3 regions of the Pseudoalteromonas sp. THAF3 genome follow, and region 2 is predicted to be linked to each of the others. Evidence: predicted binding sites of a transcription regulator. Region 2 holds the regulator's gene; each other region holds the start of a gene.

Region 1 (10,870 bases), 620 kb from region 2:
GCAAACGACCGCCGTAGTTATCAAGAAGCTTACCAGCGGCACGGAAGTGACCGATGTTAGTCATACACGAACCGATGAATACTTCGTCGATTTTCTCACCGGTTACATCAGAGAGTAAACGCGCATCATCTGGGTCGTTTGGCGCACACAGGATTGGCTCTTTGATCTCTGCAAGATCAATTTCAATCACGTGCTTGTACTCTGCGTCTTTGTCCGCTTCCATTAGCTCTGGGTTGGCAAGCCATTCTTCCATCGCTTTAATACGACGCTCGATAGTACGTACATCACCGTAACCTTCAGAGATCATCCACTTCAACATGACAATGTTTGACTCTAGGTATTCAGCGATTGATTCACGGCTAAGCTTCACAGTACAACCGGCGGCACTACGTTCTGCTGATGCATCAGAGAGCTCGAATGCTTGCTCAACAGTAAGGTGCTCAACACCTTCAATTTCAAGAATGCGGCCAGAGAATTCGTTGATCTTACCTTTCTTCTCAACGGTAAGCAGACCCTCTTTGATGCCGTAATAAGGAATAGCATGGACAAGGTCACGTAGCGTGATACCTGGCTGCATTTCACCTTTAAAGCGCACCAATACAGACTCAGGCATATCCAGTGGCATAACCCCAGTCGCCGCTGCAAACGCAACCGCACCAGAACCCGCTGGGAATGAAATACCTAGAGGGAAACGGGTGTGTGAGTCACCACCCGTACCGACTGTATCTGGAAGTAGCATACGGTTAAGCCAAGAGTGAATAACACCATCGCCTGGGCGCAGTGATACACCGCCACGGTTCATGATGAAATCAGGCAGCGTGTGGTGCGTTTTCACATCGATTGGTTTCGGGTAGGCTGAAGTGTGGCAGAAAGACTGCATGGTTAAATCAGCAGAGAAACCAAGGCAAGCTAAGTCTTTAAGCTCATCACGCGTCATTGGACCGGTGGTGTCTTGTGAACCCACGGTAGTCATCTTCGGCTCGCAGTATTGCCCTGGGCGAACACCTGGCATGTTACAAGCGCGACCAACCATCTTCTGCGCTAGGGTAAAGCCCTTACCTGAGTCGGTGATGATCTTCGGCTTACGGAAAATATCTTCCGGTTCCATACCCAATGAGGCACGCGCTTTATCAGTAAGGCCACGACCAACAATCAGTGGGATACGACCGCCAGCACGCACTTCGTCAAGAATCACGTCAGATTTAAGTTCAAAAGTGCTGATCACGTCATCGGTGCCGTGACGCTTCACCACACCTTCATATGGGTAGATATCAATTTGATCGCCCATATTCATGTCATCAACATTTAACTCGATTGGTAGCGCGCCCGAATCTTCCATAGTGTTGAAGAAAATAGGGGCAATTTTACCGCCAAGACAAACACCACCAACACGCTTATTCGGTACGTGAGGAATGTCTTCACCCATAAACCAAAGTACTGAGTTAGTCGCTGATTTACGTGAAGAACCAGTACCTACAACATCACCTACATAGGCAAGTGGTAAGCCTTTTGTTTTTAGCTCTTCTAGCTGTGAAATAGGACCTACTTCACCGTTTTTATCAGGGTTAATGCCATCACGCTCATTTTTCAGCATTGCCAAAGCATGCAATGGAATATCAGGACGTGACCACGCATCAGGAGCTGGAGAAAGGTCATCGGTGTTAGTCTCACCGGTTACCTTGAACACGGTAACAGAGATTTTCTCTGGTACTGCTGGCTTTTTCTCAAACCACTCAGCATTTGCCCATGATTCGATAACTTGCTGCGCGTACTTATTACCTGCTTTGGCTTTTTCCTCCACGTCATAAAACGCGTCGAACATAAGTAAAGTGTGTGACAAGCCCTTTACGGCAATCGGTGCTAAAGCGTCGTCATCAAGAAGGTCTACCATTGGCGCAATATTGTAACCGCCAAGCATAGTACCTAGTAGCTCTGCTGCTTTTTCTTTATCAATAAGTGGCGTTTGCGTTTCGCCTTTAGCAACTGCAGCAAGGAAACCTGCTTTTACGTAAGCCGCGTCATCCACACCAGGTGGTACACGGTTTACAAGTAAGTCTAAAATGAATTCTTCTTCACCGGCTGGTGGGTTCTTAATAAGTTCGATTAAGTCAGCTGTTTGCTGAGCATCTAGTGGTGCAGGCACAATACCTTGGGCTGCACGCTCTTCAACATGTTTACGATATTCTTGAAGCACAATTTTGCCCTCTTGGTGACGTGAAAACAGCGCGTATCGCCAAAGCGCTTACGTGCTATTTATAAAATTTTGACACGAATACAATTATAAAGGCTTTAAAGATAGAAGAAAATTGCTGCCATTGCCCAGTAAGGAAATAGTCACTATAAATTTGATGAATATCAATTAAGAAAAGATATAAAGTGGTGAATGTTGAGTAATAATTATTTGCAACAAAAAAGCCCAGCATCGCGCTGGGCTTTTTCATCAGATGATACTTAGTTGCGATTTACTTTTACGCGTTCAGTTACAGAGATATGTGCTTCAACGCGACGGTTTTGCGCATGCGCTTGTGCAGTATTTGCATCGTTTAACAAGCGCTCTTCACCGAAGCCCGCCGTATTGATGCGCGACTCGGCAATGCCGTCGTCGATAAGTTGATTCGCTACGTGATCGGCACGCTTTTTAGAGAGCGTTTTGTTGTAAGCGGCATCACCCACTGCAGAGGCGTGACCTTCCAATAGCACAGTGGTTTTTGGGTACTCTTTCATAAAGTCAGCCACTTCTTGAATATCATCGAAGTAACGCTGGTTCACGTCTGAGTTATCATGCGGGAAGCGCACTAACAAGCTCACTTTATCGCCTTTTTCCATGTAACGAGTACAGCCGTTCTCATCCACCGCATCGGTCATAGGTGTATTTGCGCAATTATCTCGCGCATCAATAACACCATCTTTATCGCTGTCTTTCGGCTCTTCTTTCACTACTGGAGCAACAACAGGCTCTGGCGCCGGCTCTACTTTTTTCGGCTGCGGCTTATCACCAAAGTGATAGCTAAGACCAAGTTTAAGGCCGAAATCTGAGTGATTTTGGTTCAAGCCTTCGTAGTAATTTGCTTCACCATAGGCAGCCCAGTTATAAGTTAGGTGATGGCGAAAACCCACACCTAGATTTGCCGCATTGAAGTCGTTATAAACATCAAACTTCTTAGCACCCAACACACCATAAACGGTATCGTTAAAGTGGTATAGTACGTCCGCACCATAACGCTCGCCGGTTTTATGATTGTCGGTATTTTCAATATCAAGCTCGAGTGCAGCGAACTCTAGGCGTGCAGTCCAATATTCGTTAAAGCGATAACCCACTTCAACACCTGAGCCAAAAGATTCGCCAATTTCAGTGCCTACAGGCGCACCATCGATGCGGTCCCAATCGGCCCAGAAATAATCCCCAAAAACACCAATATGGAGGCCTTCTTGCGGGTTTGTTTGTTCGTCAGCCATAACGCCTTGAGTTGCGAAAGCCAGTACAATAGCTGCAGAGAGTGATTTGATTTTCATTGTATCCATCCCATGTTAACGATTATCGAGCACGCGCTTAGCATTTGTGCGTCACACACCAGATTGAAAAAGCGGCTAATACTGCTTCATAAATCTGAGCTCGTTCGATTGTTATTGACTTTATTAGCTGGCATTTCTTGCTCTTATCGTAGCCACATTAATCAATGTGGTTTACGTCGTGGTCCAAGCCAACAGTTCATTTCCACACCCAAAGTGTAGACCGCAGTGAAGCAAAAACAAAAGCTTAGCCCCACTTTGTACTTCAAATTTAAACACAGGTTTGCTGAATAGCTGCTGAGCATCATATTAAAGTACTATGAACTGAATGTAACCAAGGCATTAAAAAAGCACCGAATGGTGCTTTTTGTCTATTACTCGCTGTCATCGCTGGGAGTCGATGGTGAGTCTTTTAACAGCTGCTCCAGCTGCGAGAACATCGCTTTGCTGTAATCAATAAACTCCTGCACTTTCTCTTGCTCTTTATCTTGATTGAGCCAAAGCATCAACCCCGATAGCTCATTTTGCAGCCCTAAGTCACCGGCCTGCTTGTATGCCTCTTTCAGCGACTCATTGAAAGGTTGCAGCTCTTTGGCAACTTCTTTACCTGGTGCCGTGCGCTCATACTCTCTTATTGCAGCACGAGTTTTAGTTTGTGTCAGATCCATAGAGAAGGCGACTAGCTCTGGGTTATCTAGCTGCAGCTCACTGGCTTTATTGAACGCCTCATCATATTGGCCGCTAAAGAAGTCTTCACTTACGCCTTGCAGTTGTGCCATGAAATCATTTACAGCTTGCTGCTCATCTTCATTTAATTCGCCATTAACCGATAACGTGAAGTTTAATTCCTGCTTCTCAAACTGTTCAGATGCATAGCCAGCCCCTTGCTTTTCGCCGGGGGCAAATAAACTGGCTGCCGCACCAGCTTGGTAGTTTTGCGCTAAACTAACGACCACTTCATCGCCTTCAGCGGTAGTAAAACGATACTCGGCATTATTTTGTAGCTGCATATACTGGGCTTGGCTTACCGCTACGCCATTACCAATACTTTGCTCGCCAAAAAGCGATTGCTCAAACTCATTGAGCCCTTCCTCAATACCTTTTTGTGACTGCTCAATGCCGGTTTTAATTTCGTCGTTGAGTAGCCCAGCATCTTCAAGCTCACCGTAGGCATCATCAATACCGGTTTGCACGCCTTCGCGCGCTTGCGCCAGCATTTCTTGTAACTTGTCGTCATTGGCGCCATCGGCTTTCGCTTTTTTCACCGCACCAGTGACAAACTGCAGCACATTTTTCACTACCTCTTCGAAGTCAAATAACGGCTTGCTTTGCTGTTTTGGTTGTTCGAGACCTAACGCTTGCGCCAATTTGTCATTCAATACCTTGGCACCCACTTGGCCATAACCCGATGAGTAACTATCAAACCTCGGAGAGTTAATCGCGGGCTGTGCCGGCGCATCACCTTTATTTTTTAAACCAGAACGGTTGCTTTGGTTAAAGATATGATTTAAATCGCTAATTTTCATGAGCTAAGGCCCTCCTCTGCAGTGGTTGCCAAGCCTTGGCAGCACACATTCATGAGTCAATTAATATACTACTACCGCTGTTATCGGCAGCACGCACAGAAACTGTAGAAATTTTGTGCACTTTATAATGGCCGATACTGGACAAACCGTGGCAACTGCCTACAATAGCGGCGCACTTAATAACGAGAGGTTTGCATGCCAGTAATTGATATCGATACCAGCACCTATGACGCGCAGCTAACAGAAAAACAACAACGAATCACGACACAGTTTTCGCGCTTTGGTGTGCAACAGCTTGAAGTGTTTGCTTCGCCGCCGAAGCATTACCGTCAACGTGCTGAGTTTAGAGTATGGCATGATCAGGACGAGCTCTACCACATTATGTTTGACCCTGTGAGCAAAGAGAGGATCCGCGTTGATCACTTTGACCCTGGTGCGTCGTTAATCAATGACCTTATGAGCGCGCTTATCAACGAGCTCAAAGATGATGAGTTGATGCGCCGTAAACTGTTTCAAATCGATTACCTCACAACGCTAAGCGGTGAGGCGTTGGTGAGCCTGCTTTACCACAAGCCACTCAACGAGCAATGGCTAGCTGGTGCCAAGGAATTACAAGCAAGATTACAACAACGCTTTAATGTTGAACTCATTGGCCGTGCTCGCAAACAAAAAGAAGTGTTAGGAAATGACTATGTTATCGAGCGCTTGCAGGTAAATGGCCAGCAGTACGTTTATCAGCAAGTAGAAAACAGCTTTACCCAACCCAATGCCAAGGTGAACGAGCTAATGCTGGGCTGGGCTCAAGATGTGTGCGCCCCTTTGAATAATGATTTGCTCGAGCTTTATTGCGGTAATGGTAACTTCTCAGTCGCCTTAGCAGGGTCTTTCAATCGTGTATTGGCCACAGAAATTTCGAAGTCATCGGTTAAATCGGCACAATACAATATCGCTGCTAATAAGGTGACTAACCTCGATATTATTCGTATGAGTAGCGAGGAGTTTACCCAAGCTATGCGTCAAGAACGTAGCTTTAGCCGCTTAAAAGACATCGACTTACAAGAGTATAACTGCCAGACCATCTTGGTTGATCCGCCGCGTGCTGGTATGGATGAGTTAACCTGTAAGTTGGTGAGTGAGTATGACAATATTGTCTACATCTCCTGTAACCCAGACACATTAGAGCGCGACTTAGATAGGCTAGCAAGTACTCATAAGGTAACGCGATTCGCGATTTTTGATCAGTTCCCTTACACCCATCATATTGAATCCGGTGTGTTTCTCACCCGCAAGTAGCTGACATTATTTGCAGAATAAAAAAACCGCATCATTAAATGCGGTTTTTTTGTGTCTTTCTTAACTTATTTTTTCGCAAGAAAGTTAATCAGTGCGGCAATATCTTCGGGGTCGGTAACACCTGACTCACGACCTAGTAGTAGGCGATATTTACCATTAACAATAAAGGTAGGAACACCGCGTAGGGCCCCTTTTTCTTTAAAGTATTCTTGATCGCGCTGCATCTTCGAGGCTTTGGTGCGAATAGCAAAGCCTTTGAATAGCTTGTCAAACTTGTCGCCATCTACGCCGTTGGCAACAAAAATATCTTTCACATCAGCGACTTCATTAAACTTAGCGCGCTTAGTGTGGATATGACTGAACATGGCTGCAATCAACTTGTCTTTTTGCGGCAGCACTTCAGCAGTCGCGAGTGCTTGTGACAGCATATCTTGATTCTCGGTGCTGCGGCCGCCCATGAAGTTAACGTGGCTTTTCTTAAAATCAACATCTTTGCTGAGCTTAGGTTTTACATCCATAAGCAAGCCTTCATAGGCGTTACATGCGGGGCAATAGAAAGAGAAAAACTCTTTCACTTCCGGCTTACGGCTAGCTCTATCCGAAACCACTTCATAGTGCGTGCCTTCTTCAAACTGTGCCGCAATCGCACTGATGGGCAGCGCCAATGCCATCATGGCTAAAGCAATGAACTTCTTCATCGAGTACTCCGATTATTTTTCTAATAAATAGTTTACGAGCTCGTTTAGCTCTTGTTGCGATGCCACTTTATGCACATGCACTTTGTACTTATCGTTAACGATGAGTGTTGGCACACCGGTCAAAGCACCTAGCTTTGAGTAAGTTGTTTGGTCATCCACGGCTTGTTTCTCGCCATTTACAACAGGCTCGCTCGCAGCAAGCATAGCGAAACGTTGGGCATCAATGCCTTGCTCTGCGAGCAATGCTTCCACAGACTCTTGCGTTTGTAATGGCTCGCGTTGACGGTGAATGCTATCGAAAATCGCCTGCGCTACTTCGGCATCTTTACCTTCTTCTTTGGCAACGAGGTAAGCCCGAGTTAGGCGGTTTTGCGCATCTTTATCAATACGTAAGAAGTTTACATGGCTCTTAACTAAAGGCACGCCTTCAGGCAGTGACTCTTCAAGCGCCCCAACAATGGGCTCAAGCTTGAAGCAATGAGGGCAGTAGAAAGAGAAAAATTCGGTTACTTTATCAGCTTCAGACGCTTCAGCTTCAAGTACTTGATAGTGCTCGCCCGCTTTAAAGTCAGCTGCCCAAGCGGCAACTGGTAGGCAAAGTAGTAGTAGTGAATATTTTAAAGTTTTTATCATAGTCATCTCAATGTATACATTAAACATCAAAAGCAGGTGCTTAAGGTAAAAGTTTTAATGGTGGCTCATCTAACGCCGCCAACTGCTCTTTTAAAGCCAGAGTTTGCTGTTCCCAGTATTTGTCTTCAGCAAACCAAGAAAAGTTCCGTTCAAACGCCGGATCTGACCAACGTTTTGCTATCCAGCCCATATAATGCACCATGCGCATGGCTCGCAATGGCTCAATCAATCGCAACTGAGAATGGTCGAAGTCGGCAAACTCTTCATATGCCAGAACCAAGGTATCAAGCTGCAGTAACTGATTTTGCCTGTCACCACTGAGCATCATCCATAAATCTTGAATCGCAGGGCCTTGTCGGCTGTCATCAAGGTCAACGAATGTCAGGGTGTTGTCCGCAGACCATAGAATGTTGCCAGCGTGACAGTCACCATGCAAGCGAATACTCTGCGAACAATCATAAAGTTGTACCGTTTTATCGATAACCAGTTGCAGTACCGTATAAAATGGCAGCGACATGGCTGTGCTCACCAAGTTACTTTGCTGCAAATGAACCTTAGCTTGATGCAAATACTCGTCGCACCCAAGCGTTGGTCGCTGCTCAAAAGCAGACGCTTTAGCTGTTTGATGCATCCGCCCGATTAAACGCCCGAGTTGCTCCAACTGATCCAGATTGTCCATTTCAAACTGCCGCCCCCCCACACTTGGGAACAGAGTAAAACGATAACCTTGATGCTTAAACAGGGTTTTGCCGTTGATTGTCAAAGGTGCCACCACTGGCACCTCAGCATCCATTAATTCTTGGGTGAAGCGGTGCTCTTCCAAAATTTGTGCATCGCTCCAACGCTCTGGGCGATAGAACTTTACAACATAGCGGCGCTTATCCTCTGCCAAAAATTGATACACCCGATTCTCATAGCTGTTGAGTGCTAATAACCCCGACTCGGCATACACCTCAACCGAATCAAGGGCATCTAAAATGGTGTCAGGTGTCAAAGATGCAAAACTAAACTCGCTCACATTAACGCCCTTTAAAGAAGTTGCTGGATTGCTTAAGCTGAGTGTCAGGGCTATCCACTGGATAAAGCACAAACTCAAATTCGGTCATTGGCTTACGTAAGTCATAAGGGTCAATGATCACCGACAACGGTGCATTGTGGGAGCGCCCCGGCTGCACGGTGAACTCCTGCTCACCAATCACTTGATAATGCTCCAACCCCTGCACTTCGACTCTAAAGCGTTGTTCCTGCTGGGCTTTATTAAGAATTTTCAAGGTATAGGTATTCTCTACCAAGCCTTCCATATTGACCCGATACAGCTGATTACGATCGCGGATAATGTCTAAGTCCATCGGCACGCGCATCATAATATTGGCCGCCAGCGCACCAATAAGAATAAATAGAATGACTGAATAGCCTATCAGCTTGCCACGAACGGGTTTGGTTTTCTCTGCCGACGCTTCAAGATTGCGCTCGGTGGTGTAGGAAATGAGTCCGCGTGGATAGTTCATTTTATCCATCACGCCATCACAGGCATCAATACAGGCGCCACAGTTTATACACTCATACTGTAGGCCGTTACGAATATCGATACCGGTCGGGCACACTTGCACACACAAGTTACAGTCGATGCAATCGCCCAAACCCAGTTCCTTTGGATCTTGTTTGCGCCCACGTGGACCACGTTTCTCACCGCGCTTAGCATCGTAACTGACTGTGAAGGTATCTTTATCAAACATGGCTGATTGGAAACGTGAGTAAGGACAAATATGCAAACACATGATTTCGCGCATCCACCCAGCATTACCGTAGGTGCATAGCGTAAAGACAGCAATACTTAATACCGCATAACCACCGGCTGAAAAGGTAAAAAAGTCGGGCAACAACTCACGAATAGGAGTGAAGTAGCCAACGAAGGTAATTGCGGTATAGAGAGAGAAAAGCAGCCAGCTACCATGCTTGGCTGTTTTACGCCAAAACTTATCAAAGTCCATGGGGCGCTGATCCAACTTTTTACGCTGGTTTGCAGTGCCCTCTATCTTCTCTTCGAACCAAATAAAAATAAACGTCCACACGGTTTGCGGGCAGGTATAACCACACCATACTCGGCCATAAAAGGTGGTCACCAAAAACAGCGCAAAGGCAGCAATCATAAAAATAAACGCGAGAATGGTGAGGTCTTGCGGTAAAAACGTCAGCCCAAAAATGGTGAAGTGCTGGTTCATTAAATCGAATAACACCGCTTGCTGGCCATTGTAATTAATCCAAGGAAGTAACATAAAGGCCAACATTCCTACTAGACCAATACGTTGACGTAACAATTGATGGAGGCCTGTTACAGCGCGAACGTAAATGCGGTTACGGGGATTAAATCGATCGCTTTGCGCCGCACTGGGCTTTTCGATCTTCACGTCAGTAGGGATATTTTTTACCTTGATCCGCTGCTCTTTATCCATTGTCTTTCCTCAACGCCACGTTTTTAGGAAGGGGACAGTTAGTTTAACTGCTTAGAGTGCAAGTATATCAATTTAGCGACAAAAATGATGCCTTTGCAGGCATATATGATGGCTTTTGCTTGCTTTTAAAACACAGAGTTTACTAAACTAGGGCTGCGCTCGCAGTTACCTAGATCAAGGTTTAGTTATGAAGAAGTTATTGGTTATTATTTTTTTGGTGTTGGCTTTTTTCACCATAGACCACCCGATAGTAAAAGGCCCCCGCGACAAGCTGTTTAATCAGACCATGTCCGATTTGAGCGCGGCCAGTAAAGTGAACAAAGAAGTCAAAGCCAAACGAGCCCTAGAGCAAATTCGCCAACAGGTACGCTTGACAGACAAACAGGATCAACATCTAGCGTCTGCTTTGCGTACCGTTAAGAGCATGTACGCATGGGAGCATAAATACTGTTTAAACCGCGAGCTTAATGAATATCTGTTTGGTGATGCTTTGCGCCAAAGCTGCTCGGTCATCGCCAGCACCCACTAAGTTATGGATTTCTCGTCACTGACCAAAAAGCAAACCCAGTCGTTTGTGCAGCAAAAAAAATTGCTACAGCGACTGTCTAAGGGTCAAGAGGTGCGCTGCGAGCACTGCCACGGAAAAGTCACCCTAGCTCTGGGTGAGCCGGGCTATGCGAGCGCACGGTGCGAAAAGGGCTGTACCGACGTGTTATTGCAGCTATCCTAGCCGTCCCATTCTTGCTCATCATCAAAC
Region 2 (10,870 bases):
TGCTTGTTTTGCAAATAGTCTAAGAGCGCACGGTAGGCTTGTACGCCTCGCGCCTTAGCACAGTGCTTACTAGGCACCTGCTGCGCAAGGCTGGCATCGCGAAACTTGGTATCAATGGGGATCACACCCGGCCAAACACTGTCATGATACGTAGCGCGCAGTTTTTTGTATGCATCCAAAGAGGCATTGGTGCGCTTATCATACATAGTCGCGACCACCGTGTATTGATAGCTATAGGTTTGTGCACTTTGCTGCATCAGCTCCATCGTGCGCATCATGCGATCTAGTCCTTTGAGCGCAAGAAACTCAGTTTGCACAGGTATGAGCACGCGCTCGCTTGCTGCCAACGCGTTCACCATTAACACCCCAAGTACTGGCGGGCAATCGAGAATGGCATAGTCATAATGCTCGCTGATTTTCGCTAATACCTTTTTAAGTATTAACCCCATGCCGTTTTTATTACCCATGCTTCTATCAAGCGTGGCGATGGCCATGGTAGCCGGCAGAATATCAATATTTTCGACACCGGATGGACACAGCGATTGCAGTATTTCCTCACTCGCCATATTTTTACCGCGAGTGAAAACATCGTAAGCACTCACTTCGATGGCCTCTGAATCAATACCAAAATAGTAGGTAAGCGACGCGTGAGGGTCGGTATCAATTAATAAGACACGCTTTCCTTGTTCAGCCAATAGACCGCCTAAAGACACCGTTGTGGTGGTTTTTCCCACCCCGCCTTTTTGGTTCGCGACCGTCCATACCTTCATTATTGCTGTTCCTCATTGCGCGTCGTAATACGAATACCGCCATGGGGTAGTTGTATTATTTTTATTGTATTGTCAGTGCTTGGCAGCTCTTGCTCCACTGCGGGCTCAACTGATTCAACGGCACTGTCTTGTTGGGGGGCCTCTTGCCGTGGCAAGGCAAACTTTGAAATTGCGATGACCACTTTACGATTTTGCGCCCGCCCTTGGGCAGTATCATTGTCAGCAAAAGGGGTGTACTGCCCATACCCTTCCAACGCCATTCGCGCAGGGTTTATGCCCAGGGTTTGCAACTCTTTGACTACGGCCGCTGCACGTGCCGCTGATAACTGCCAATTGGAGCGAAACATTTCGTTATTGATACTGCGGTCATCGGTATAGCCACGCACACGCAAGTAATTGCGCATTGGCGAAATAATCTCAGCAATACGAGCCACCACTTGTTCGGCGTGATTCGTCACTGTGGCGCTGGCGCTCGGAAAAAGCAGCCCCGAACTCATCTCAATAGTAAGCCAGTTCTCATTCAGTTGGAGCTGTGCATCACCTTGGCGAATTTCATTAAGCAAAGTGCCAGTTAACTTATCTAACAAAGTTTCTAAAGGCTCTCCGAGCTCTTTTTGCTCGATAAGACTCACGTCTGCTTGCTCTGGAATCAACTTTGAGCCACGAATAGGCTCTTTGACAATACTCTCACCTTCTAACACATTGTCATTGACGGGCAGTGGTTGTTGCAACACACCGTCCCCTGTGGATTGCTGCTGCTCAGTTAATATGGGTTGAGTCACTTGGGTAGCACGGTCAAAAAATTGCTCCAAAGTCTGCGAGAAAATAGCAAACTCTTCGTCTTTTTTATTGATAGCAATCGCGTACATGACCACGAACAAGGCGAACATAATGGTCATATAGTCAGCGTAAGAAACGAGCCAACGGTGGGTGTGTTGCGACTCCTTTACATGACCTCGGCGGTGACGAATGCGCATCATATTAGTACCCTGCACTAACATGGCGCTCAGCGCAGTAAGCCTCGAGTTTCAACTCTATATTTGCGGGCGTCTCTCCCTGCTGCATTGCCATGATGCCCTCAGCGATGAGCTCATGATAGAGCATTTTTTCTTCAATCACTTGCTTTAGCTTGTTGGCAACGGGCAGGAATAACAAGTTGGCAAAGCCCACGCCATAAATCGTGGCCAAAAATGCGGTGGCGACCCCAGCACCCAATTTATCGGGCTCACTAATGTATGCCATCGCCTGAATGAGCCCGAGCACAGCCCCTAAAATACCAATGGTCGGCGCATATCCTCCCATGGCCTCGTAAACACGAGCTGCATCTAGCAACCGCTCGCGCTCTAACATAAGCTCGATTTCTAGGGTGTCACGCAAGCGCTGCTCATGAGAGCCATCAATCAGCAAGCTTAAGCCTTTAGCGGCATAAGGGTCTTCACTTACGAGTGCTTGTTCCTCAAGAGCCAGGTATCCTTTTTGACGTGCGGTACTGGCCCACGATTTAATTTGCTCAATCCCAGCTTGGGTATCATAAAACGGGGGAACAAATACCCACTTAAAGACGCCCAAGGCCTTTTTGAAGGTCGCTAGTTGCGATTGCAACATTACGGCACCTAAAGTGCCGCCAAGGACAATGATCAGTGCCGGTCCATCAATCAGCCCTGAAACCATACCGCCCTCGAGGCTATAGCCTAAGGTAATGGCGATAATGGCAACAGCAAGGCCAATTATGGAAAGTTTATCCACAGCCGACTTCCTTGAGTAAATGCGCGGCAACATCGTCAAGAGCCACTTGGTGGTCATGCAAACCGGCGCTGGCTATCGCTTGCGGCATACCATACACAACACAAGACTGCTCGTCCTGCGCCCAAACCCGTGAGCCTGATTGTTTGAGCATCCGCGCACCTTCACGACCATCAGCGCCCATCCCGGTCAGCACAATGGCTAATACATCACCGCCAAATGCTTTTGCGCTACTGGCAAAAGTAACATCAACACTGGGTTTATAAGTAATCCTTGGGTTGTCGTCTTGAAATACCTTCAGAGTTTGCTGTTGAGCGCGGCCATCAAACATCATTTGCTGACCACCTGGTGCAAGATACGCCGTTCCAGGTTGCAAACGGTCTCCCTGTTGCGCTTCTTTTACCTTGATTTTGCAAAGGTTATTCAAGCGCTGCGCAAACGCAGGAGTAAATGCGGCCGGCATATGCTGAATAAGCAAAATAGGATGAGGAAAATTGGCTGGCAGCTTGGTCAGAATCGTTTGCAGTGCCACAGGCCCCCCGGTAGAGGTACCAATAGCCACTAACTTGTACTTTTTGCCGCTGGGCTTGAATTGGCTAGCGCTTTGAGGCCGAGTCGAAGCTCCTTGGTTAAAGCTTCTATCAGGTTGCGCTGAACTGCGTGTGGTGACACTGGGGCGCGCTGGTGACGATGCCGTTGTCGAGGTCGTTGGGCGATTAAAACGCGAAAGACGACGACGTCCTAGCTCGCGCACCTTTTGTCGAAGTATCTCAATCGCATCTTGGTTGTTGCGCGCGATGTCTTCAAACTTTTTCGGTAAGAAATCCAATGCCCCGGCATCAAGTGCATCCAGTGTGGCGCTGGCTCCTTCACGCGTCAGTGAGGAAAACATAAGAATAGGTGTTGGCGATTTCGCCATGATTTGTTTCACCGCAGAAATACCATCTAACACTGGCATTTCCACATCCATGGTGATCACATCTGGGCGTAACTTAACTGCTTTTTCCACCGCATCGGCGCCATTGACAGCTGCGTCAATGACTTCGATATTGGCATCACCTTCAAGAATTTCAGTAACCCGGCGACGAAAAAAGCTTGAGTCGTCAACTATTAGAACTTTGACAGCCATTTAATACTCGATTTTAGTTAACGCTGGAGCGCCCAGCGTAATGTTTTAGCATGCTTGGCACGTCTAGAATTAAGGCTATGCCACCGTCTGAGGTAATTGTCGCCCCGGCCATACCTGGTGTGCCTTGCAGCAACGCATCCAGAGGCTTTATGACTACTTCCTCTTGACCAATCAGCGAATCCACCACAAAGCCGACCTTTTTAGTACCAATTTGAACGATGACGACATGGCCTTCGGCTTTACGTTGGGTGCGGTCCGCACCTTTGACTAACCAATGCTCTAAATAAAATAGTGGTACAGCTTTTTCACGCACAATAATGGTGAGCTGGCCATCAACAATGTTAGTTTTGGTCAAATCAAGGTGGAAAATCTCACTAACAGCCGCCAATGGCAGAGCAAAGGTTTGTTCACCAACAATCACCATCAGCGTTGGCAAAATAGCAAGCGTCAGCGGTACTTTGATATCTAGACGGGTACCAACACCGAGCTGTGAGTCGATATTAATGGTGCCGTTAAGCTGGCTGATCTTGGTTTTCACCACGTCCATACCCACACCACGCCCAGAAATATCAGAAATTTCCTCTTTGGTGGAGAATCCAGGTGCAAAGATAAGGTTATAGGCTTCCGTGTCACTCAAACGAGCGGCTTGGTCGTGATCAATAACCCCTTTGCTAATAGCAATTTTTTTCAGTTTTTCGGCATCCATCCCAGCGCCATCATCGTGGATGCTCAGGAGAATGTGGTCGCCTTCTTGAGAAGCCGATAAGCGCACCGTACCGGTGCGAGGTTTACCTGCTGCTTCTCGAACATCAGGCATCTCAATACCGTGGTCCACTGAGTTACGTACTAAGTGCACGAGTGGGTCAGCTAGGGCTTCGACAAGGTTTTTATCTAAATCAGTCTCTTCCCCTTCAAGGACCAAGGAAATATCTTTTTGTAAGCTGCGGGCAAGGTCACGTACTACACGTGGGAAGCGGCCAAATACTTTCTTAATTGGCTGCATCCGAGTTGCCATCACCGCACCTTGTAGGTCGGCGGTGACCACGTCAAGATTTGAGATAGCCTTACCCATAGCTTCACTGTTGTTATTATTCGCTAAGGTAATAAGACGATTACGTACCAATACCAGCTCACCCACCATATTCATGATCTGGTCTAGTCGTTTGGTATCGACGCGCACTGTCGTTTCTGCTTGTGGCGGTGGCGCGGCTTTAGGTGCCGGTTTTTTGGTATCACCACTGCTAGGCGGGGTGCTCCCCTTCGCTGCACTCGGCGCTGGTTTTGCGGCCGCTGGCGCTTTACTAGGCGCTGGCGTTGCCGGCGGTGTGTCTTTAGCTTTACTTTGGCTTACTGGCGCCGCAGGCTTTTCAACCGGCGCTGGCGAAGCTTCTGCAGAGCTTGCTTTAGGCGCATTGCCTTTGCCGTGCAGCTCATCAAGCAGCGCATCAAATTCATCTTCGGTAATGTCTTCATCATCACCACTGGCCGACTCTGATTGGCCCGATGTAGTCGGTGCACTCTGCTGCGCAGCTCCCTGCTCTTCGACGCTCGGCGTGGAGCCATTATCGCTAATGGCACCAAAGCTGCCTGCTCCATGTAATTCGTCTAGTAGCGAGTCGAACTCATCATCGGTAATATCTTCATCATTACCGGATGTCCCAGCATCCGCTGACCCTTCACCCACAGACGGGCCTTTGCCTTGGCCGTGCAATTCATCGAGCAAGCTTTCGAATTCATCTTCGGTGATTTCGTCAATCGCTTCGCCTTCGTCACTGCCATCACTTGGCGCATCGAACAAAATATCATCGCCAAAATCATCGGCCCCTGATGCGACATTTTCAGGCACAGGTTCGGGTTCAACAACAGGTTCACTCGGAGTTGCGGCAGGTTCAGGCACTGCAATAGGTGCCTCATCTTCGGATTCAGGTTCGCTCAGTTTATGCAATACAGCAAGTAACTCAGGGTCTGCAGGTTGCGGCTGCTCTCGTGCTTGAATAAGCGCAAACATGTCGTTAATTGTATCGAGCGCTTGCAGGATAACGTCCATCAGTTCAGAAGTAACCTGGCGCTTACCTTGGCGAAGAATATCAAATACATTCTCAGCACCATGACAGGCATCCACCAGCTCATTCATGCCAAGGAACCCAGCTCCCCCTTTAACAGTGTGGAAGCCCCGGAAGATAGCGTTGAGCAAGTCTTTATCATCAGGGTTATTTTCAAGCTCTACTAACTGCTCAGAGAGCTGCTCCAATATCTCACCTGCTTCGACTAAAAAGTCCTGTAAAATATCTTCATCTACTTCAAAGCTCATGCAGCCGCTCTCCTCTTTAGAAGCCTAAACTAGACAACAAGTCGTCTACTTCATCTTGGCCTGAGACCACGTCATCACGTGATTCTGTGTCTATAATTGGCCCTTCTGGACCTTCAGCGTTCACAGCTGGTTTTGCTTTTTGTTGTTCAACCACCGGTTCTTCACCTTCGTTGCCCGCAAACACAGTTAATAAATTAATAAGGCTGTCTTCTACCTCGCGCACCAGCTCGATTACGCGGCGAATTACCTGCCCTGTTAAATCTTGGTAGTCTTGCGCCATCAGCACATTGTTAAGAAGGTCGTGCAGCTCCACTGTACTGCCTTGAGAGCGGTTCATAAAACTATCAAGCTGATGACACAACTGCTTGAACTCACCTAATTCGAGATCGCGACGCATCAATTTATCCCAAATGGGTTTAATTTGATGTAGTTCAGTGGATAGCTGCTCAGCGATGGGCAAACTAGCTTCCACGGCATCCATGGTTTTATTTGCCGCCTGCTCGGTCATTTCCATCACGTAATTAAGACGCTGCTTAGCATCGGGAATGGCTTCTTGCGTGAGGTCGTTCAAGCGCGTATCGAGTTGGAAATTCTTCAACGACTCGTGAAGTTGCCGCGTCAACTTGCCAACCTCAGCAAACAGTTCGGATTGTTCCTTGGAGGCAGCATCGAGGATCAGCTGATCGGCTTTCTCCTGCTCACCTTGCTCAAGAAACGATACAAGCTGTTTGGCTTGCTCTAGGGTAATGTGAGGTGCAGCGGGAGCTGACATAAACCTCTCCTTCTCGGTTAACCTAAGCGCTCAAATACTTTATCCAGCTTGGTTTTTAATGTAGCTGCGGTAAAGGGCTTAACGATGTAACCGTTCACGCCAGCTTGGGCAGCGGCAATGATTTGTTCCTTCTTCGCCTCTGCAGTTACCATCAGTACTGGAATGTGCTTTAAGCTGTCGTCGGCGCGAATTGCACGGAGCAAATCGATACCCTGCATACCTGGCATGTTCCAATCGGTAACCACAAAGTCAAACTCTTGGTTTTGCAACATGGGCAGCGCGGTACTACCATCGTCCGCTTCTTGCACGTTGGTAAAGCCTAAATCACGCAATAGGTTTTTAATGATTCTTCTCATAGTGGAAAAGTCATCGACCACGAGAATTTTCATGTTTTTATCCAAAGTATCCTCCAGTGAGGTATGAACCTTTATTCTTACTACTAATTGACCCAGTCATTGACTTTCGCTTTGAGCTTAATCATTGCCTGACCATGTATCTGACTCACACGGGACTCACTTACGTCCAGTATTTGCCCAATTTCTTTTAAATTCATTTCATCGTTATAGTACAACGATAATACCAATGCATCACGCTCGGGGAGAGAATTAATTGCCGCTACTAATGCTTGGTTAAAGCGTTCGTTGTGAACGCTGGTGTAGGGCCGCCCCGTTTGAGATTGTTCACTGCTCGGGGTGAGTACATCTTCATCGACACCTAAGTCTTCGATACCGAGCACTTTAGAGCAATTAACATCGTTTAAAATATGATGGTATTCATCGAGCGAAATATCAAGTTTTTCAGCTACTTCAACATCCTTTGGTTCCCGACCTAGGGAGGTTTCCAATTCATGTACAGCGGTAGCTACAGCGCGGCTATTGCGATGTACCGATCGTGGAGCCCAATCTCCCCGTCGTACTTCATCAAGCATCGCACCACGAATACGAATACCAGCAAACGTCTCAAAGCTGGCGCCTTTACTGGCGTCAAAGGTTTTTGATGCCTCGATGAGGCCAATCATGCCGGACTGAATGAGATCATCGAGCTGCACACTCGCAGGCAGTCGAGCCAGCAAATGACATGCAACACGCTTGACCAGCGCGGCATGGCGCTCGACCAGAGTGTTTAATTGTAATTGATCTTGATATCCAGCCACTTTATTCATAAATCCGAACAACAGTTAATTATTGACCAGCTTTTCAATGAAGAACTCCAAATGCCCCGATGGTTGATTAGGGGTTGGCCATTTTAGTGCCTTGCCAGCGAGACTTTTCAGCGATACCGAAGCGGGTGAGTTAGGGAATAACTCCACGACGGCTTTCTGGCGACGCGTTGATTTACGCATGTTTTCATCATAGGGCACGGTGGCCACTAATTCGAGCGCCACATCTAAAAATCGGTCGGTTACTTTGGAGAGTTTGGCAAATAAGTCTTGCCCTTCACGCTGGCTGCGCACCATATTGGCAACGACTTTGAATTTGTATACGCCATGTTCACGACTAAGCACCTTGATCAACGCGTAGGCATCGGTTATCGAGGTTGGCTCATCGCAGACCACCACCACAACATCTTGCGCAGCTCGCGAGAAGCTCAGTACCATATCGGAGATACCGGCGGCGGTGTCGACAATGAGGACATCAAAGTCGTTATCGAGCTCGCTAAACGCACGGATTAAACCTGCATGCTCTGCGGCACTCAGTTCAACCATGCTCTGTGACCCCGATGTTGCCGGAGCAATACGAATGCCCGCAGGCCCAGTTACCAGTATATCGCGCAGTTCGCACTCACCACTTAGAACATGAGAAAGGTTCTTTTCAACACGCAGACCAAGCATAACGTCACAGTTTGCCAGTCCTAGGTCAGCATCTAACACTAAGACACGTTTGCCTTGCTGACCCATGGCAATAGCTAAATTCAAAGAGACATTGGTTTTACCGACGCCCCCTTTGCCACCGGTCACGGCGATTACTTTTACGCCTTGGCTATTGTTTTGATTCATTTTTCGAAGGCCACTTGCTTGATCGTGCACTGTGTTAATCATACATTCCTACTGCCTGAGACGCCACTGTTTGGCGCCCTGCTGGTGCCGCTGATTTTTGTGTTTTTTGGTGTTTGATAAACAATTGTTCAGCTTTTCTAACCATTTTTTCTGAGTTAGCAACGCGAATATCTTCTGGAACGCGTTGACCGTTAGTAAGATACCCTATTGGTAAGCGATTTTGAATCGCTACACTAATAATCTCGCCTAAACTTAGACTTTCATCAAGTTTGGTGAAAATACAACCACTTAAGTCAACTTTTTGGAAGTGCCTTACGGTTTCTTGAAGCACTTCATGTTGTGCTGTGGCACTGAGCACTAAATAGCTACGAATATCGACTCGCGTACTACGCATGAGCGTGTTTAATTGCTCACTTAAACGTAAATCGCGCTGGCTCATTCCCGCAGTGTCAATTAATACTAGACGTTTATTGCGTAATTGATAAAGCACATCGGCCAATTCATTGGCATCTTTTACTTGCTTCACAGGGCAACCAATGATGCGTCCATAAGTTGCTAGCTGCTCGTAAGCACCGATACGGTATGTATCCGTGGTGATCAGCGCAACCTTGTCAGCGCCATATTTTTGCGCCCCTAATGCGGCCAGTTTTGCAACCGTTGTGGTTTTGCCTACGCCAGTAGGACCGACTAACGCATATACGCCGCCATGACGTAAAATCTCATTATTGGTGGTGTGTAGCTGCTTTTGCACCATATCCAGAGCTGCACTCCATGCTTGCTTGCGCGATACGTCGTCTGGTACATAACGCACTAACTGCTCAGCCACTTCAGTGTCGATACCCATGCCCTGCAAGCGCTCGATGAAGCAGGCACGAGTTGGATCGCGGCGCGCTCGGTCCTGATGTAATAGGCCGGATACTTGATGTTCAAGAAGCTGACGAATGGCATTCATCTCATCGCGCATGGCACTGATCTCTTCGCTGTCCATGGCCTCTTGCTGTACAGAATCTTTGGGCTGGCGGTGTAGCTCATCAAAACCGTCACCGTCCAAATCATCACCCATGGACTGCGCTGCAGCGCGGGCTTGCGTTGGCTCTGCTAGCGTTGGCTGCGGAGCGTAGTTATTGGCCGGCGCAGCGCGACGCTGAGGCTGTGCAACGGGCTCTTCAGGCGCGCTCATATCAATACCTGATTGCGAAAACATGTCGGCGAGAGCAGCGTTCTTTGGTTTCGGACTCTGACGCTCTAACAACGCCTGCAATGAATCAGCCACACCATTGTGACTTTGCAGCTCGGGACGTTGCGTACGTGTTTGTGGGCGTACCATACGCTGCTCAGTGGCACGCGGCTGCATTTGCTGCTGGGGAGCGCTTTTCGGTGCGGCTGCTGGGCGTTCATGGTCAATAGCAGCAACGATTTCAACGCCATCTGCAAGCTTTTTATTCGACATGATCACCGCGTCAACACCCAGCTCATCTTTTACTTCTTTCAGTGCTGTACGCATATCTTTAGCAAAAAAGCGTTTGATTTTCATAATATTACCCTCTCACAACCGGCTTTCCGATCTATTGCTGTCCAACGGAGCTAACAATCTTAATTTGACGCTCATCGGGCACTTCTTGGTAAGACATCACCTTCAGCCCAGGGATGGTGTGCTTCACAAAACGTGATAACACTGTACGAAGCATCCCGGAGGTCAATAAGATGGAAGGTTCACCCGACATTTCTTGGTTCTGGTGGGCTTCGCTTAAAGAGGCCTGTAGCCGCTCTGCCAAGCCTGGCTCAATGCCAGCACCCTCATCTCCTGCGTTCTGAAGCGACTGATGCAACATCTGTTCCAACTCAGGCGCCAATGTTATGACAGGAATTTCTGGCGTAGCGCCAACCGCATCTTGCACAATCAAACGACGCAATGAAATACGTACCGCTGCGGTTAATACATCTGGGTCTTGGCTGCGTGGACCATATTCTACGAGTGTTTGCACTATGCTACGCATATCGCGAATAGCAACGCCTTCATTGAGGAGATTTTGTAGCACTTTCACTATGGTCGTCAGCGGTAACACATCTGGTACTAGACCTTCTACTAGACGCGGATGGCTTTTCGCTAGCATATCAAGCAGACTCTGCACTTCTTCGTGGCCCAATA
Region 3 (10,870 bases), 1.1 Mb from region 2:
ATTTGTTGGTGATAAAAAAAGCAACGGCATCGCGTTTCGTTGCGATGCGTTAGCCTTTGTGCACTGGCAACAGCACCTGCACGATTGCGATATCAAGGTCACGCGAGCCGATCATCAGGTATCTTGGTCATTGTACTTTCGTGATCCCAGCGGCAATATCCATGAAATTACCTGTTATGAATATGAGGCCGTTGCTGAGCTGCTCTAGCTCGGATACTGTGCTTTAACAGCAAGAATATCGTCCAAACAAGCCATGAAAATATCCACCAGTTCGGGGTCAAAGTGCTTGCCTTTCTCTTCTTGAAGTAACTGCACGGCTTTGTCGATTGGCCAAGGTTCTTTGTATGGCCGCTTCGAAGTCAGTGCGTCGAATACATCAGCAATGGCACATATACGGCCCTCTATGGAGATCTCTTCGCCTTGTAAGCCATTTGGGTAGCCGTTGCCATCAAAGCGCTCATGGTGCTCAAGGGCAAGTCGATGGGCAAGTTGGATTAATGCAGAGCTTGAGCCCGCCAAGATATCCGCACCAATGCTGGCATGAGTTTGCATTTGCCGGTATTCGTCTTGATCTAAGCGCCCGGGTTTAAGAAGGATATTATCGGGGATACCGATTTTTCCAATGTCATGCATTGGCGCTGCAAGCAGCAACGACTCGGCATGGGCCTCATTAAAGCCATAAGCGCGCGCGATGATGTGGCAATAACGACTCATACGAATTATGTGTTGTCCGGTTTCATTGTCTTTGTACTCGGCTGCATGGCTCAGCCTTTGGATCAATTCAAGTTGCGCTGCTTTGAGTAAGTCAGCTTGCACTAAAGACAAATGATTTTTAACCCGCGCTTTGACGATTGCTGGGCTAATTGGCTTAGTAATGTAATCAACCGCGCCTTTGGCAAAGCCTTGCGTTTCATCTACTTCGTCCTGCATGGCGGTCACAAAAATAACCGGAATAGCCTGCGTACTTGGCCGTTGCTTTAACTGTTCACATACTTCAAAGCCAGACATATCCGGCATCATAACATCAAGTAAAATGAGCGCGGGTTGCTTGCTATGAGCTAATTCCAAAGCTTGAGGCCCTGATTTTGCAAATATAAGGCGATAGTCGTTTCCTAATACTTGATTTAAAACCTTAAGGTTCGTCGGCTCATCATCTACAGCTAGGAGAGTCGGCTTTTGTGTCTCAATCATGTTGCACACTCTGCAGTTGCTCAAGTAATTGCTCAATAGCGGCTTTTGCCGCCGCAAATTCGAATTCATTAATGAGATTCGCGATATCCATTACTTGTTTATGCCATTGTTGTGGTGTTGCCGCAATAAGTTGTTCACTGTGTTCACTATCATATTCAAAGTTATCGCATAACTGCGCAACCTCCCGCAATAATTGCTTAAAGTCCTCATCGCTATGGTGACTTCTCTCGACTTTGCTAGGCGCGTCAGTATGGTTTTGCAGATATTGATAGAGCTCATCAATACAGCTGAATAGAGCAAACCGATGAGGGTCTTGAACCTGCTTTTGTCGTTCAATCGACTTTAATGTATCGGCTAATTTGGGCAGGGCTAGATTACCGGCTAATCCTTTTAATGTATGCACGTCAACAAGCTGTTCGGCGCTGAGCTGATCATATTTACTCAGTGTTCGCAGCTGCTTATTGCGCTGCCCGTAGAAGTGCTTTAGTTCCTTGAGATAATGCGCTTTTGAACCCCACAGTTCCGCTCCTTGGGTTTCGTTGACCAGCTGTTGGCTGTCGTGGGCGGTGGCGTTAGTTTGTGCGAACACATGTGCAGCCAAATCGATATCGAGAACGCGGGCTATTTCCGTTAGTAAATCGCTCAGCACCACAGGTTTGCTGGCAAAGCCGTCCATTCCAGCGGCTTTAGCCGCTTCACGGTCACTGCCCATGACACTGGCCGTTAAAGCAATAACGGGCGTTGTAGCAACCTTGTTGTGCTGCTCATATTGACGCAATTGTCGGGTTGCTTGGAGACCATCACACTTGGGCATATGAATATCCATCAACACAATGTCATAGCTATTACTTGTGGCCAGTTGCACTGCTTGCTCGCCGTCATCAGCTGCCTCTACTTGATGACCGAGTTTAGTTAGGCGTAGTTGCAGTAGCTCGCGGTTTTGCGGTACATCATCAGCCACCAGTATTCGCAATTTAGGCATTTCGCTAAGTGGGGTCAATGAGCTCTGCTCATTGGCGTGCTCGCCCGCTACCTGTTTTAGGGGCAGGGTAAAGTAAAATGTACTGCCTTGGCCCAAGGTGCTGGTGACGCCTATATCCCCGCCCATAAGTTGTACGAGCTGGCGGCTAATGGTAGTGCCTAGACCGGTGCCGCCAAAACGCCGCGTGGTACTGTCGTCTGCTTGCTCGAAAGGATTGAAAATAGCACTCACCCGCTCGGGGGCGATACCAATGCCAGTATCAACCACCTCAAAATAGACACCTTGATTATCGCCGCGAACATTGATGGTGACACTGCCTTGCTCGGTAAATTTTACTGCGTTGCCGATTAAGTTGACTAATACTTGGCGTAAGCGCTGCGGATCGCCGCGATAGTGCTCACCGAGATTACTATCCATATTTAGGGCAACCGAGAGCTGCTTATGTTCAGCGCTGTGATAAAAGCTGGAGACCACAGAGTCGACGAGAGCCAGCAAGTTAAAGGGCACTGACTCTATACTCACTTTACCTTGCTCAAGCTTGGCCGAGTCTAAAATATCATTGAGTAAATGCAACAAAGAGCGTGCAGATTGCAATACGTTGGTGAGTTGCTGACGCTGTTGTTTATTCAATGGGCTATCTAGCAGCACTTCAGAGAAGCCAATGATGGAGTTCATGGGCGTGCGTATTTCATGACTCATATTGGCTAAAAAGGCTTGCTTTGTCTCCGCCGCAGCTTCGGCTTTCTCTTTCGCTTTTACAAGCGCTTGCTCCATTTGTTGGCGCTCACTGATATCGACCAATACGCCTGCAATGAAAAGCTCTTCTCCTTCGGTATGCTCAAATGTTCCCTTATCAATCACCCATTTACGGCTGCCATCGCGACACTGTATTTGGTATTCAAAAGAGTAGTGTTTTTTTCCTTGTGCAAGTGCGCTGTATATTTGCTCGCGCACATAGTCGCTATGCTGCGCAGAGATAAGCATGTCAAAGTTAACACTGCCGTCGATAAATTGCTGGTCATCATAGCCGGTTAATTGTTTTACGATAGGGCTAATGTAAAGCATGCTCCAATGCTTATCTAAACGGCAGCGAAAAGCCACGCCGGGCATATTAGTTAACAAAGTGCGATAATGACGCTCTTGTTGGGCAAGCTGATTTTGCATCGCCTTTTGTGCGCTCAAGTCAGTAATAAAACCTACAAACATGCGCTTTTGTCCGGGAATAGCGACTTCGCCAACCCCTAAACGAATGGGGATCAGCGCGCCATTTTTATGTTCGGCGTTGACCTCACGTCCAGAACCAATAATGTTTTTAATGCCGGTACTTTGGTAGGCACTTAAGTAATTATCATGTTGATTGGCGATTTCTTGCGGCATCAGCATTTTTACGTTTTCGCCAATCACTTCATCGCGATGATACCCGAGTATACGCTCAGCTCCGGCGTTGAAGCTCAGTACTTGGCCTTTCGCACTAATGGTAATAATGCCATCAACGGCGGTATTGAGGACCGCTTCAAGGCGTGATTGAGTGATAAGTTGTTGCTGAAGGGCCAAGCGATAGCGCATCACACTGTGCAATAAAGCAATGAGACCACTGAGCAAGAGGCTTACAATAGCAATACTCAGAGCGAGATCGGTTACATGGCTATTATCGGTGAGCTCACTGTACACCGGGGATTGGGCCACAAATCGTGCCGCTTGCATCCCGGTATAATGCATGCCAGAGACTGCGCAGCCCATAACAATGGCGCTGAGAATACGATAACCGGTTTGCCCTAGAGTGCTGCGCCCTGTGGGTTGTAAATATAAATGAGCGGCCAGGCCGAGCCATGCGAGAATGACCGCCACTAATACAGAGACAACAAACCAAAGTGGGTCATAGCCTAGCATTGGCCCTAGGCGCATCGCGGCCATACCCGTGTAATGCATAACCCCTATGCCGGCGCCCAACAGCAGGGCACTGAGCGCAAGCTTGGCTCGAGAAGGGTTGTTCGTACTGAGTAAATGGAACCCTAAGGCAGTGGCTAAAAAGACAGGGATGAATGACACCACCGTCACTGTGAAATCATAGTCGACGCTGACGCATAAGCTAAATGCCAGCATTCCGATAAAGTGCATACTCCACACGCCAGCGGCAAAAGCGGCGGCACTTGCTGGCAGTGCCATGCGATAAAATGGAGTGTGGCGTTGTTGTTGAGCAAATTCCCTTAATTGCAGTGCAAAGAAAGATGCAAAAATAGCAACAGTGACCGAAAGTAACACTAAGGCCCAATCATAGCTGCCATTAACCAGCAATTCGGGAGCAGGGTCGGTAATAAAAAACTGAGAAAACATAAAGTACTTCGATACTCCAACAACGGATGCCAAGTGGCAATCACAGCCTAGCACAGTGAAAAACCACGTGTCGCGCACAAAAGTGAAAGCGCCCTGTATCTTACAATGACACTGATTGTTCTATCAGCGCAGCGACGGCTGAGTTTAGTTATTTATGAGTGCGCTGCAAGCTTACCCAAGGGCGTAATTACGGTATCATATTAGTAGCGCTGCAAAGGATGTACTTAATATTAGCACATTGTTTGGCAAACCCTTTTAGTTCAAGTAATTACAACAAAGGTTTAATATGAGTAGGCAATATGATGTGCACTATAGCCGTCGACGAACGCTCGCTTTGGTGGTCAAAAATCAGCAAGTGAGTGTGAAAGCGCCTTATGGGGCATGTCGTGATTTCATTGCAGACTTCGTTGAGAGCAAACAGGCGTGGATAAACAAACAATTACATAAACAATCTGATATTGAAGCGGCTAGGTATAACCCTTGGCTACATGGTCGCATTATGCTTTTCGGTGAATTACGTGCAATAGAGGTAAGCGAGAGCTCACTTGAGCAGACAGATAACCAAACGATAAACATCGTAATCAGTAAGCGAGTGAAGCATCGCCAGCGCTATTTTAATCAACAGCTATTGGCACTGATGCACGATGAATTATCTGATCACTTATCGGCCCGCATAATGCAGTGGCAAAAGGTGATGAATATCGCCGCTAACGGCATTAGCGTTAAAGTGTACAAGCGTCGTTGGGGCAGTTGCGATTCGCGTGGTGAGTTATGTTTTAATACCTTGCTGGCAGGAGCTCCGCATTGGGTTATTGACTATGTCATAGTTCACGAGCTGGCGCACCGGGTACATATGGATCACAGCCATCAATTTTGGGCACTGGTTAATGGCTACTACGAGCATACCGACCAAGCACGGTTATGGCTTAAAGAGAATGCACATCTGTTGGATTTTGTACGATAGGAAAGTGGTGGAGGGAGCTGGATTCGAACCAGCGAAGGCAATGCCGTCAGATTTACAGTCTGATCCCTTTGGCCGCTCGGGAACCCCTCCAATAGAATGATGTGTGTTGTTAAGTGGTGGAGGGAGCTGGATTCGAACCAGCGAAGGCAATGCCGTCAGATTTACAGTCTGATCCCTTTGGCCGCTCGGGAACCCCTCCTAAACAACGGCGGCGATAATAGCAAACTCAGAGTCCAAGTAAAGAAAAAAACTAAAGAAAGCTGAAAAAAGGCCGATAACTGCTTAGAAGTAATTCAGGTTGAATAAAGTTTATGCAAGTTAAGCCCGTCATTCGTAACGAACTACAAATGGACTCGCAATTATGTCGCAGTGTCCATGAGGCCCGTCGTGGAGACTTTGCTTGGCTGTTAGCATCATTATCAGCAGATGCACTCGATTTTGCCCAGTTTCACCTTCCCAAATCGGAACTAGAATCTCACCAAGTGGATGAGCAGCGATTGCGATTGCAGTTGGGCGCTGCGCCTGCAAAACCAACGGCATTACCGGATTACCACATAGATAGAGCTCAGCATGACAGGGCATTATTGGCGCAAAGCTCAATGACAACTCTGCGATTAAAAGAGTGTCTAACCCCGGAGCCTTTGGCAGTGCGAGACGACAAAACCTATGTTCCACTACTTATAATTGATAATTGTGATCCGAGCGTACAGGCAAAACATCATCGCCAATATGAGCCACTGAACGAGCCGCAAATGGATAGTGCAGCCTTTTACGATCAACTTGTGGATATGAATAAGTCCTCGCCTTTAGCACACGCGTAATGGCCTGCGCATAATGGCGCTTGGCCAGTCAGAGCGCGCTAATCAGGGTGCAATAGCAGGGGCGCGCCAAGGGTTCCTTGTACTAATTAAGCGAATACCTAAAGCTGCCACTGGGCGACGGCATCACATCAAGACATACAGCATTTTTTGAATTTATTGCTACTTAAGCATGGGCAGGGATCGTTGCGTTTAAGCTTTACATCAGCGGCTTCAAACAACTGCCCGCTGTCGTATTTCCACTGGTGGTGCTGTTGAATGAACTGTGAGCGTTCATGAATACAGTGAAGGGTATCAGCAATGATGTAAAAAGCCTTAAATTCAACATAGGCCAAAGCATCGCCAGGCTCATAATCCATTATGTGTAAGCGTACAAAATGCGCAGCTTGGGCAAATTCAGCCACTTCCTCTCTGGGGTTTTGTTCTAGGGCTTTCTCTGAGCAGGTAAAACATAAGTAATCAATAGCTTGTTCACAAAATGCACTATAACGAGAGCGCATCAGGCTCTGGGCGTCGGGGGCATCAATAGCTCTACTTACAAACCGGCCGCAGCAATCAGCAAAAGGCTGCGGCAATCCACAATGGCACATCGCATTTTCTAACTACAAGGAATCACGCCACTATATTAGCAGACTTGTAACTGCGAGGGCACAGTTGTTTGTTCGCTGGCGTTATGCTCGGTAGTGAAACAGTAAAGCTGTGCTTTAGCTTGGTGGGTATTGAGTTGTAAGGCTTCGAGTTGTTGCTGTTTTAAAATGTCCGTCCAGGTGATCACCGCCGCAAAACGGCCATTTTGCAGCGCACAATTAAGCATGTATTCCATATCAACAACATGTTTAGCCCGAATTACCAGCAATTTATTCGTGTCGATAGAGCACGCGTCCAATAGGTGGCGGCTGGGCACATTGTCAGGGGCGACTAATAGCGTCCAGCCATTATTTTGATTGTAGCGATGAACGATTTTAAGCATCTCAAATGTTGCAGAGATCTCATCCTCAGTTTTTACGATATTGATCACATTAGGGTTATCTTGCTGATAGCTTTTAACATGACGAACACTTGCTGTATGTAACATAATTGCCTCGCTGTGGATTTTGTGAACCATATACAGTGTTTTATACAGTATTTGTATACAGTAGTTTATACAGTTATTCAGTGCAAGTTTTTTTTGTTTCTTTTTTAAACGTCTTGTTTGTTGCTTTAAACGCTTAGCGATACCGAAGAAGCTAAAGCTGTATTTCGGTGCCAATATTGCTGCGTAAACATGCGGTCATTTGTCCGCATTTATGCTAGTATCCGCCGCTTCTATTTTACGTATCACTGTTTACTCCTATGTTCGAAAGACTGTTCAAAATAAAATCGCATGGAAGCTCCGTTAAGCGCGAGGTTATCGCAGGACTCACGACCTTTATCACCATGGTGTACATCGTGTTTGTCAACCCGGCAATGCTAGCAGAGGCGGGAATGGACCAAGGGGCAGCATTTGTAGCGACCTGTATTGCTGCTGCTATCGGTTGCTTCATTATGGGTTTTTGGGCGAATTATCCGTTGGCATTAGCGCCAGGCATGGGCTTAAATGCATTTTTTACCTACGGCGTAGTATTAGGTATGGGTTACACCTGGCAGGCGGCTTTAGCGGCGGTATTTATGTCGGGGTGTATCTTTTTAGCGTTGAGCCTATTTAAGGTCAGAGAGTGGATAATCAATGCCATTCCACTGGTACTTAAGCGCGCTATTGCCACGGGGATTGGCGCTTTTCTGGCGCTCATCGCACTGAAAAACGCGGGTATTGTTGTTGCCAGTCCAGCCACGCTCGTTCAGATGGGTGATATTACCAGCAGTGGGCCTTTGCTCGCTATCCTGAGCTTTTTCGTAATAGCGGCGTTGTTGTATCGTGATATTAAAAGCGGCGTATTGATCAGTATCATGTTGGTAACAGGCATTGCGTTATCTTTGGGGCTGGTTGAATATCAAGGGGTGATCTCAGCGCCACCGTCCATCGCTCCTACCTTTATGCAATTAGATTTTGCCTCGGCGTTAGAGTTATCCATGCTCAGTGTCATTTTCGCATTCTTGTTTGTGGATTTGTTCGACACCTCAGGCACCTTAGTGGCGGTAACGCAAAAAGCTGGCCTAGCCGATGAGCAAGGGCGTATGCCACGTTTGGGTCGAGCACTGAGTGCCGATAGTACGGCGACAATTGCAGGCTCTATGCTTGGCACCTCTACGACCACTTCCTACATCGAGTCAGTATCCGGTGTGTCAGTGGGTGGGCGTACAGGCTTAACAGCTGTGGTGGTGGGCTGTTGCTTCCTACTGATGATGTTTTTTGCTCCTTTGGCAGCCATGGTTCCAGCTTATGCAACAGCGGGTGCGATTTTGTATGTCTCGGTGCTCATGCTGCAAAACCTTAAGCTGGTTGATTGGGATGATATGACAGATGCGATTCCAGTTGCCGTGGTGCTGTTGATGACGCCGTTAACTTTTTCCATTGCCCACGGCATTGCCCTTGGCTTTATCGCCTATACGGCGGTGAAATTAGTGTGTAATAAGGGGGCGGAGATTAGCTTGAGTGTGTGGATTCTAACAGTACTATTTTTGCTTAAGTTCATGTTTTTATCTTAGTAAGCAAGGTCATATATAACAGCTAAAAAGGCACAGCTATGACGCTGTGCCTTTATTTTTTGTATGAGCCAACGAGCTTCAAAAAACCAGCCTCTATTGTCAATTGTCGCTTCTTGACGTCGCACTTCGTAGTTGTACTTCAGCACACTCAGATCATGGCTAGCCCTGCCTACCGGCGCAGCATTATGGAGAGTTTGGTTTTGGGTGTTGGCACACACAGCTGGAAGGTATGTATGGCTCAATGATTGAAGGTAGTGGGCAGATTTTGCGTAAGGTATTTACCCTGCATGGCCCGGTACAGGCAGCAGATAGGCGATGTTTAAAATCGGCCTATCTGTTATAGCTTGATTTGCGCTGTTACCACTTTTTCTTTGGCGCGAATAACACATCCAAATCATCTTTTTCTTCCTCTTCGCGTTTTTTACGGGCGGAGGCGTTAGAGGCTTTCAATTCAGAGCTGATCTCGTTGAGATAATCCTCAAGCTGATTTTTTTTATTCGTGACATAGTCGTCGCTGTAATTCAGGGCGGTAATTGTGGCATACGCCTTTTCGAAATACTGCCGTGCCGAGCCAACCATATTAGCGTTTCTTGCAGCCACGCCGCGCTTAATTTGGCTTTCAATATTTATCTTTAATTGCAGGCGCTCAAAGGTTTTGTCCTCTTGCATAAACACAGGGGTATCGATTTTGCCCTTGCTGTGTTCAGAGCGCATGATGGTGCGCAGCTTCTTTATTCCCTGTATCAATGAAATAAGCTGTTTGTCATGATCGGGAAGAACAAAGTTCTCGCCCATATTGGCGCTCTCATCAACGCCACTGGTTAAGCGAGTTTTTGCATCATTAAGCCGAGATTTAAGCTCTTTCGAGGAGGGTGACAACTCAACCATGGCGGCAAGCGCATCGTGAATTCGACGATAAAGAATCATCATCACATTATTAGATAACGGGATATTGACACTGTTGACCAGCACTTCTTCCGTCTCTTCTATTATTTTTTTCTGCTTTGCGAGCTCTTGGCGGCGCTGAGCTTCTTGCTTTTCTTTATGCTGTTGCACTGCACTTACCCAAACCGCAATAACGATAAGCGCGACAATTAACATAATAATGATAGAGACTATCATACCCCGATTCTCTTACTCATTGAGTTGCCCAATTACCACCCATCTTAACCGAAAGAACCTAGGTTGGGGTAGTAATACACGTTAAATTCATGAAATAACATTAAATAAAATAAGAGTATAGGAGAACATCGCAGCCTTGAACATAAATCAACAGTACCGAGACATAATTAAATGTGCTAGCCTAGCTAATCGCAATAGCTAAAATGTATAAGAAGATGGGCTCAAGGTGTTGATTTGCCTTCCCATTCACCAGGAAGATTAGGGTCTAGGCCACTGCGTATAACGCCTGGTGCAATCGCAAGTAAAATAATAATAGAAAGTAACAACGACCATGAAACTACAGCAGCTAAAGTATATTGTTGAGGTGCTTAATCATAACCTCAATGTATCCGCCACAGCGGAGAGTCTTTATACTTCGCAGCCCGGTATCTCCAAACAAGTACGTATGTTGGAAGACGAATTAGGGGTGCAAATTTTTGGACGCAGTGGCAAGCACCTGACGCACGTAACTAGTGCCGGTAAAGACATTATCAATATTGCTCGTGAGATTCTCTCCAAAGTCGAGGGAATTAAGGCTGTAGCCAATGAGCATACCTTGCCAGACCAAGGTAAACTTAATATTGCCACCACCCACACTCAAGCGCGTTATGCTTTGCCGGAAGTCATTCAAGGCTTTATGAAAAAGTACCCGGCGGTTTCATTGCATATGCATCAAGGTACGCCGCAGCAAATCTCTGATGCAGCGGCACGTGGAGATGCTGATTTTGCTATTGCAACAGAAGCCTTACACTTGTATTCCGACTTAGTGATGTTGCCTTGCTATCACTGGAATCG

What was found. Region 2 encodes FliA, which starts transcription of late flagellar genes. Its sites were predicted from a motif close to CTAAAGNTNNNNNNNNNNNNGCCGATA; they were not measured.
Region 1: FIU82_RS13700 (DUF5610 domain-containing protein) is a predicted target of FliA. The motif match lies at 5,118-5,144, and genes of this name have one in related genera.
Region 3: FIU82_RS05575 (VC2046/SO_2500 family protein) is a predicted target of FliA. The motif match lies at 5,722-5,748, and genes of this name have one in related genera.

The regions. Positions count from the first base shown of each region.
Region 1 covers NZ_CP045418.1:2,927,373-2,938,242, forward strand. The annotation lists gene acnB (bifunctional aconitate hydratase 2/2-methylisocitrate dehydratase) at 1-2,194, opposite strand, end outside; gene FIU82_RS13695 (OmpA family protein) at 2,452-3,513, opposite strand; gene FIU82_RS13700 (DUF5610 domain-containing protein) at 3,885-5,036, opposite strand; gene trmA (tRNA (uridine(54)-C5)-methyltransferase TrmA) at 5,232-6,329, shown strand; gene FIU82_RS13710 (thiol:disulfide interchange protein DsbA/DsbL) at 6,395-7,027, opposite strand; gene FIU82_RS13715 (thiol:disulfide interchange protein DsbA/DsbL) at 7,040-7,660, opposite strand; gene FIU82_RS13720 (serine/threonine protein kinase) at 7,701-8,678, opposite strand; gene ccoG (cytochrome c oxidase accessory protein CcoG) at 8,680-10,113, opposite strand; gene FIU82_RS13730 (hypothetical protein) at 10,301-10,642, shown strand; gene FIU82_RS13740 (UPF0149 family protein) at 10,840-10,870, opposite strand, start outside.
Region 2 covers NZ_CP045418.1:2,310,795-2,321,664, forward strand. The annotation lists gene FIU82_RS10770 (ParA family protein) at 1-770, opposite strand, end outside; gene FIU82_RS10775 (OmpA family protein) at 770-1,750, opposite strand; gene FIU82_RS10780 (flagellar motor protein) at 1,752-2,516, opposite strand; gene FIU82_RS10785 (chemotaxis response regulator protein-glutamate methylesterase) at 2,509-3,642, opposite strand; gene FIU82_RS10790 (chemotaxis protein CheA) at 3,656-5,953, opposite strand; gene FIU82_RS10795 (protein phosphatase CheZ) at 5,970-6,725, opposite strand; gene cheY (chemotaxis response regulator CheY) at 6,743-7,126, opposite strand; gene FIU82_RS10805 (RNA polymerase sigma factor FliA) at 7,165-7,887, opposite strand; gene FIU82_RS10810 (MinD/ParA family protein) at 7,903-8,763, opposite strand; gene flhF (flagellar biosynthesis protein FlhF) at 8,756-10,255, opposite strand; gene flhA (flagellar biosynthesis protein FlhA) at 10,287-10,870, opposite strand, start outside.
Region 3 covers NZ_CP045418.1:1,210,935-1,221,804, forward strand. The annotation lists gene FIU82_RS05545 (VOC family protein) at 1-208, shown strand, start outside; gene FIU82_RS05550 (two-component system response regulator) at 205-1,191, opposite strand; gene FIU82_RS05555 (MHYT domain-containing protein) at 1,184-4,507, opposite strand; gene FIU82_RS05560 (M48 family metallopeptidase) at 4,794-5,471, shown strand; tRNA gene FIU82_RS05565 (tRNA-Tyr) at 5,477-5,561, opposite strand; tRNA gene FIU82_RS05570 (tRNA-Tyr) at 5,586-5,670, opposite strand; gene FIU82_RS05575 (VC2046/SO_2500 family protein) at 5,783-6,292, shown strand; gene FIU82_RS05580 (YchJ family metal-binding protein) at 6,421-6,789, opposite strand; gene FIU82_RS05585 (SulA-like leucine-rich domain-containing protein) at 6,915-7,364, opposite strand; gene FIU82_RS05590 (NCS2 family permease) at 7,622-8,914, shown strand; gene FIU82_RS05595 (hypothetical protein) at 9,272-10,036, opposite strand; gene cysB (HTH-type transcriptional regulator CysB) at 10,368-10,870, shown strand, end outside.